Regions from separate parts of the Desulfosporosinus burensis genome, predicted to be linked through region 2. Evidence: riboswitches for the same ligand, from Rfam matches in the RefSeq annotation. Region 2 holds a riboswitch; the other holds the start of a gene.

Region 1 (3,137 bases), 120 kb from region 2:
CACCACTTATGCCTAAAAACCATGCCAAGCTTATTAAAAACGGTGTAGGGTGCAACAATTGCCATAGAGATACGGGTCATAAAAATGGTCTTGGCGTTGATAAAAAATTTGATGAGTTGGCAGAATAGTATTGTAAAAAAAATACTATTCTTTAAAGGGATTCTCACTTTAACCGTTGAAACTACTTATAGAAAAGGATGCAATTAGAGTGTTCGGGTGTTAAACAAGAGGGGGAGAGAGAATGTTGAAGAGAGGATTGTGGTGCCACAATCCTCTCTTCTATAGACTTCAAAGCGGTGCCAGAGTAGCCCCATTAGATTTCGAAAGGCAACTCGTCTAAAAAATCATGAAGGATTTCAAATCCCAATCCAGCAAGGAACCATTCGGGGGCCATACGAAGGGTAATGTATCCATTGACGTTTAATTTGTCACTATAGTGCCAGGGACAATCACCTAAGACTCCTGCCAAAATAAGACCACTAGAATATTCTATCATCCAGATCATAGCTAAATATCCCAGTCCGCGGATCCACCAAGGAAAAGACCGTATGTGGGTATGCATGGGTTCGAGAAAGACTGCCAGCCCATAAATGGGCATCATCACTAAAAAGGTAAACCCTTGCATGCTGAAATCCCCTCTGAAGAGGGAGGCAAAACCCGTATAGATGACCTCAAGGACAAGACCAATGATTCCGTAAATTAAGAAGCGCTTAAGTGTTCTCATAGATTTAGTATGGTTAGACAAAATTAGAACATACATCTTTCAGGTAGGAATCTTTTGGAAAAAGAGGGAGGGGGCAATCAAGGTTCTAATGGTTGATTACGGTCAATTTGATCTAAATTTATTGACAAATGTTAGTTAAGTGGTATATCATAAGAAGATAATTAAATATAAAGTTCTCATTAAGAGTGGTGGAGGGACTGGCCCGATGAAACCCAGCAACCGGCCTTTGAGGCAGTGGTGCTAATTCCTGCAGGATTTTCCTGAAAGATGAGTTGAGCTGAAGGCTATCTGCAAACTCTTCTTTGAATAGAAGAGTTTTTTTATTATCCTCAGACAAACTCAGAAGAAAAGGGGATAGACTATTGAGAAATGATAAAGAGGATGTACGAGTGGGGTTACTGGGGTTTGGAATAGTAGGGCAGGGTCTTGTCCAAGGAATTAATTTGCAGATTAATAATATTAGTCGTCGACTTGGCGTTCCACTGAAAATTCAAAGAGCTTTGGTTCAAGATACTAAAAAGAAAAGACTAGTTGGCTTACCTGAATTTACAACGAATGCCCGAGATATTTTGGAGGATCCGGAAATTGATATCGTGGTAGAAGTAATGGGAGGAGAACAACCAGCTTATGCCTACATTAAGCAAGCCTTGGAGCAAAGAAAACAGGTTGTAACTGCCAATAAGTTGTTGCTTGCTTTACACGGCCCAGAACTCAAGGCTCTTGCCCTCCGAAATGGGACTGGCCTGCTCTATGAAGGAAGTGTTTTAGGCGGAATCCCAATTCTACGCACAATTCAACGGGGCCTTTGTGGAGATCGAGTGGAAGAAGTCCAAGGGATATTTAATGGCACAACGAACTTTGTTTTGACCAGGATGTATGATTTAGGCGAAGATTATTCCACAGCACTTCGTCTTGCTCAGAAAGCAGGGTATGCCGAAGCTGAACCTTCAATGGATGTTAGTGGCTTAGATGCTGCCTGTAAATTAGTAATTCTCTGTCGAGAGTGTTTTGATTTGGATATTCAGCTTAAAGATGTGACGATGTCTGGAATTGAACAGTTGGATAAAGGGCAAATTGCTTTGGAGAAGGGACAAGGACGCATTCCCAAATTGATTGCTCGTGCTAAACCACAAAAGCAAGAGATTAGAGTTGGAGTCGAATGGTTACCGGATACCGATTTGTTAAGTCGAGTCTCTGGGGTGCAAAATGCTCTCTCTTTGCGGACACTTTTAGCTGGCGAGCTTTTCTGGAGCGGCCCGGGAGCGGGTGGGTTGGCCACAGGAGGGGCTGTTTTGGGCGATATTATGGAGGCGGCGGAGAGGGTTCTCGTGGAGCGCGATAGAGGTTTTCTACAGGCCGGGAGATAAGATATCCCAAGCAATTTTCTTAAGGTCAGCTTCTAGGGGATCGAAAAACTTTAAAGACGCCTTTTTATACTAGGGTCAAATTGCATAAGAGTGAACTCGTTTCAACTAAGCTTGAATATCGAGGGAGTCTCGCGATTGGATGAATGGCTTTCTGAAAAATGGTCAATGCTGTTAACAGAGAGTGGTATACAGTCTGATTTATCTAAACCGCTCATTTACAACAAATAAGGAGGAACAATGGTTAAGAAACTTTTCCTGGTTGTAACTATCCTGATATTAATGGTTTCTTTTGTTGGTTGTGCAAAAAAACCTGTAACTCCAGCACCCGCACCCCAACCCAACAATGCGACACTAACACCGGAAGGGCATCCCGCTGAAACCCCAGTTCAACCTGGGGGCAAAGTAAGCGGGGCTGATGTGGAAACCAAAATAAATGACCTGCTTAGTAAAAACTATCCCGGGGACTGGAAAGTAACCGGAACCACTTTAAGTAAAGGTGCCTACACTGAAAATGGTAATCACAAAATAGTGGATGACGTTGCAGCCTTGTTCCCGGATACCATGGGGGTATCTATTTTCGTAGGCGAAGAAAGAATGTCTTCCAGTATCTTACAAGGAACCGCAAGGGTTCTAAAAGGGTATGCCACCCCAGAAACTGTTGGAGTGGTTATGAAAAGTGGAACGACTACTAGTACTCTAAGCGGCGGATATCTGAAGGTCTATATTCCCTTTAAGGATAGTAGCGATAAGACTGTGGCAGTTATGACGGTATCAGTACCGCAGGAATAAGTAAGGACCAGGCAAACAATACAGAACCGAGGCTTAGCCTCGGTTCTTCGAATAGTGCGCCCGGCATGGGCGCTGTCTCTCTAAGGTGAAAGTCCCGAATGGTGAAGGCAGTAGTAACCATGCTTAAGGCAAGGGTGTCCACTGCCAGGTGGAATCTGAAGAAAAGCCGGCGGCAAATCTCCGGCCTGAGGAACACGAATCTCATATAAGGCTCTTTAAAAGTGGATGAGTCTACGACCAAGACGAAATCCTTACTG
Region 2 (3,137 bases):
TCTAAGACGTCATAGACAAAAATCTTGCCGTCTCCAAATTCTCCAGTTTTTGAAGCCTCAGCGATGGCGGCGATAACTTTCTCTGCTTTTTCGGTGGGAACCACCACCTCAAGTTTTATCTTCGGCAACAGCCTAGTTTCGATTTCTTGACCACGGTAAATTTGAGTGTAACCCTTTTGATTTCCGAAACCCATAACATTAGAGACGGTCATCCCCTGCACATCGATGTTCGATAACGCAATTTTTACGTCGTTTAATTTTTCGGGTCTAATAATCGCTTCGATCTTTTTCATAATGTCACCCTTTAATCTTTAAAATTTAACCTATATTAAGCTTCGATAATCCCATACAGTATATCAGAAGTTTTCTTTGGATAATATGCTTTAATATGAAAAGCCGGGCTTAAGCCCGGCTTTGAGGAGTCTTTTTCTTGAAAGGGGAATTTTTTCCTCGGTCTGGTTTACCTGTCTGCGCTTTGTCGGTCGCTTTATTTGACATCAAGTTGCCTCCCCTGTACTTAGCTTGGATTATAAGTTGTTTGTCCATCCCGGCCATAATCCGTACGTCCGTCCTGATCGGCTTGGTGGCTATAAGGTAGCTGTTCGCGTTTCGGAAAGGGTTTTTTACTTGGTTTGGGCTGATCCATAGTATTCCTCCTTAAAGTTGGAATACATTTAGGATACCCTAGGAATGGATAATTATGTTGAGATTGCATTAGATTTTCCCAACGAATTTAAAGTCCCTTATGATGCCAGTCATTCCAGGTTGCCAGTAAGCGGGCACCCCTAGACCAGTCGCTTCCTCATAGATCAGTCCCTGAATAACGCGAATAATCTCAGCGATGTTACGACCAACCTCGGGTGGATAGAGGCTGACATACTTCACCTTGCGATCTGGAGCAATGATAAAGGTTGCTCGGAAGGCAATTCCCAATTCTGCTCTAAGTACTCCATATTGATGCGTTATGAGATGGGAACGGTCGGATAATAGAACCCATTGATTTTGGAAATCATTAAGACGGATGGTCACTTTGTTGCCACCATCATATGAGGCACCTTTAAGGCGCACAAAAAAGGGATCCCCTTAAAGCTAGGAGATCCATAAAAGAGGACTAACTACATGAAAAAAACGAAAATGAACCTGCTATTATTATATGTTATATTTTGTCGAATGTAAATAAATGTAATTATGCAATATCTGGTATTTAATCAAACTGAGTTATAACCTACAGCAGTTACTTTGGAAAAAAGGTATAGAGATTGGGCCGTTCTTACCCTAAATGTGTAATTTCTGTCTTAATTCATAGACAATCATATTGACATGATTTAAGACAAATGTTAGACTCAGCTAATGAATTGAATAATTATGCTCTTATCCGGAGTGGTGGAGGGACTAGCCCAATGAAACCCGGCAACCAGCTAGTGCGTTATGATGTTCATGGCTTGCACAAAGCATGGTGCTAATTCTTGCAGAAGATTCTTCTGATAGATAAGAGGAGCGTCGATATTTTAAAAATTTGGCCTCTTCTGTTGCAGAAGAGGTCTTTTAGTACTATCAGAGAAAAGCTCTCTGAAGGCATAAGAAGCAACTAAGTGTAACAAATCTGGAGGTGGGGACATTCATGAGTGTAGAAAAGACATATGCAGAGATTAATGCCAAGATTAAAGCTGGCAAAGCAGTCGTGGTAACTGCTGAGGAACTGATAGCCCTGGTAGAGGAAAAAGGTCTCTCTCAAGCAACCCAAGAAGTCGATGTGGTAACAACAGGTACCTTTGCGCCCATGTGTTCTTCAGGTGCCTTTTTGAGTTTCGGACATACAAAACCCCGCATGAAAATGCAGAAAGTATGGCTGAACGGTGTATCTGCGTATACTGGCATAGCGGCTGTTGACGCCTATATCGGCGCCACGGAGATGCCGGATAATGACCCGCTGAACAGCAACTATCCGGGTGAATTTAAGTACGGCGGAGGTCATGTCATTCATGATCTAGTGGCCCGCAAATCTGTCAAATTGAAAGCATTAGCCTATGGCACAGACTGTTATCCACGCCAAAATCTTGAAACCACTATTACGCTAGATGAGATAAATGAGGCGATCCTTTTTAATCCCCGTAATGCCTATCAGAATTACAACTGTGCGGTAAACCTGACCGATCGGACGATTTATACCTATATGGGCATGATTAAACCTCATTTGGGGAACGCCAATTATTCAACTTCAGGACAACTGAGCCCGCTCTTGAAGGACCCTCATTTTAAGACGATCGGGGTAGGTACAAAAATTTTTCTTGGCGGCGGAGTTGGATATGTGGCTTGGAACGGTACACAACATTTCCCGTCCATGATTAATGTAGAAGGCCAGGAACTAGGTAGTGCAGGGGGAACACTGGCTGTCACCGGGGATCTAAAACAAATGAGCCCTAGATGGCTTGTCGGTACCAGTTACCTCGGGTATGGAGCAACCCTCAGTGTTGGAATAGGGGTTCCAATTCCGATTCTTAATGAAGATATCGCTCGGTATGCTGCAAAGAAAGATGAAGAACTGTTTGCCCCAATTGTGGACTATGGGGAAGCTTATCCTTCATTTACACCGGGTAATCTGGGGTATGTTAGTTATGCAGACCTAAAGAGTGGAAAGATCCAGGTGAATGGCAAGGAGATCGCTACTGCTCCATTGTCAAGTATGCCGCGGGCCCGTGAAATCGCCTCAACTTTAAAAGGGTGGATTCAAAAAGGCGAATTTCTCCTGACAGAACCGGTTAAAGCGCTTCCCTCACCCGCTGACGGCTTTATCGCTCACAGTATTAAGGAGGATTGATGAAAGTGTCGCCAAAGAGAATAGTTTTACGTTTTGGAACAGACATTTCGGTAAAGCCCATAGTCTATCGTTTGGTTAAAGATTATGACTTAGTGGTCAATATAGTTAAAGCGGACGTAAACCCGCAAAAAGAAGGAACCATGATCTTAGAGGTTACCGGGGACCAAAGTGAAGAAGGACTAAGCTATTTGCGTGATCTGGGAGTTTCAGTTCAGAACCTTAACCAAGAAATTGTACGAAATGAAGAAAAGTGTGTGATGTGCGGGGTGTGCACTGGCATTTGCCCGACCGGTGCCTTATATATGGAGCGTCCCTCTAT

What was found. Region 2 has a riboswitch for S-adenosylmethionine ahead of ACYQ3Q_RS08180 (homocysteine biosynthesis protein). Riboswitches for the same ligand answer to the same signal wherever they lie in the genome.
Region 1: linked by a shared signal. The riboswitch ahead of ACYQ3Q_RS07625 (homoserine dehydrogenase) and the one ahead of ACYQ3Q_RS08180 (homocysteine biosynthesis protein) in region 2 are both predicted to bind S-adenosylmethionine.

Annotation. Positions count from the first base shown of each region.
Region 1 covers NZ_BAAHYN010000004.1:56,917-60,053, reverse strand. The annotation lists gene ACYQ3Q_RS07635 (NapC/NirT family cytochrome c) at 1-128, shown strand, start outside; gene ACYQ3Q_RS07630 (putative ABC transporter permease) at 314-724, opposite strand; SAM riboswitch class I at 898-998, shown strand; gene ACYQ3Q_RS07625 (homoserine dehydrogenase) at 1,087-2,091, shown strand; gene ACYQ3Q_RS07620 (cache domain-containing protein) at 2,329-2,880, shown strand.
Region 2 covers NZ_BAAHYN010000004.1:174,892-178,028, reverse strand. The annotation lists gene ACYQ3Q_RS08195 (P-II family nitrogen regulator) at 1-293, opposite strand, end outside; gene ACYQ3Q_RS08190 (hypothetical protein) at 518-646, opposite strand; gene ACYQ3Q_RS08185 (redoxin domain-containing protein) at 715-1,029, opposite strand; SAM riboswitch class I at 1,369-1,495, shown strand; gene ACYQ3Q_RS08180 (homocysteine biosynthesis protein) at 1,622-2,818, shown strand; gene ACYQ3Q_RS08175 (NIL domain-containing protein) at 2,824-3,137, shown strand, end outside.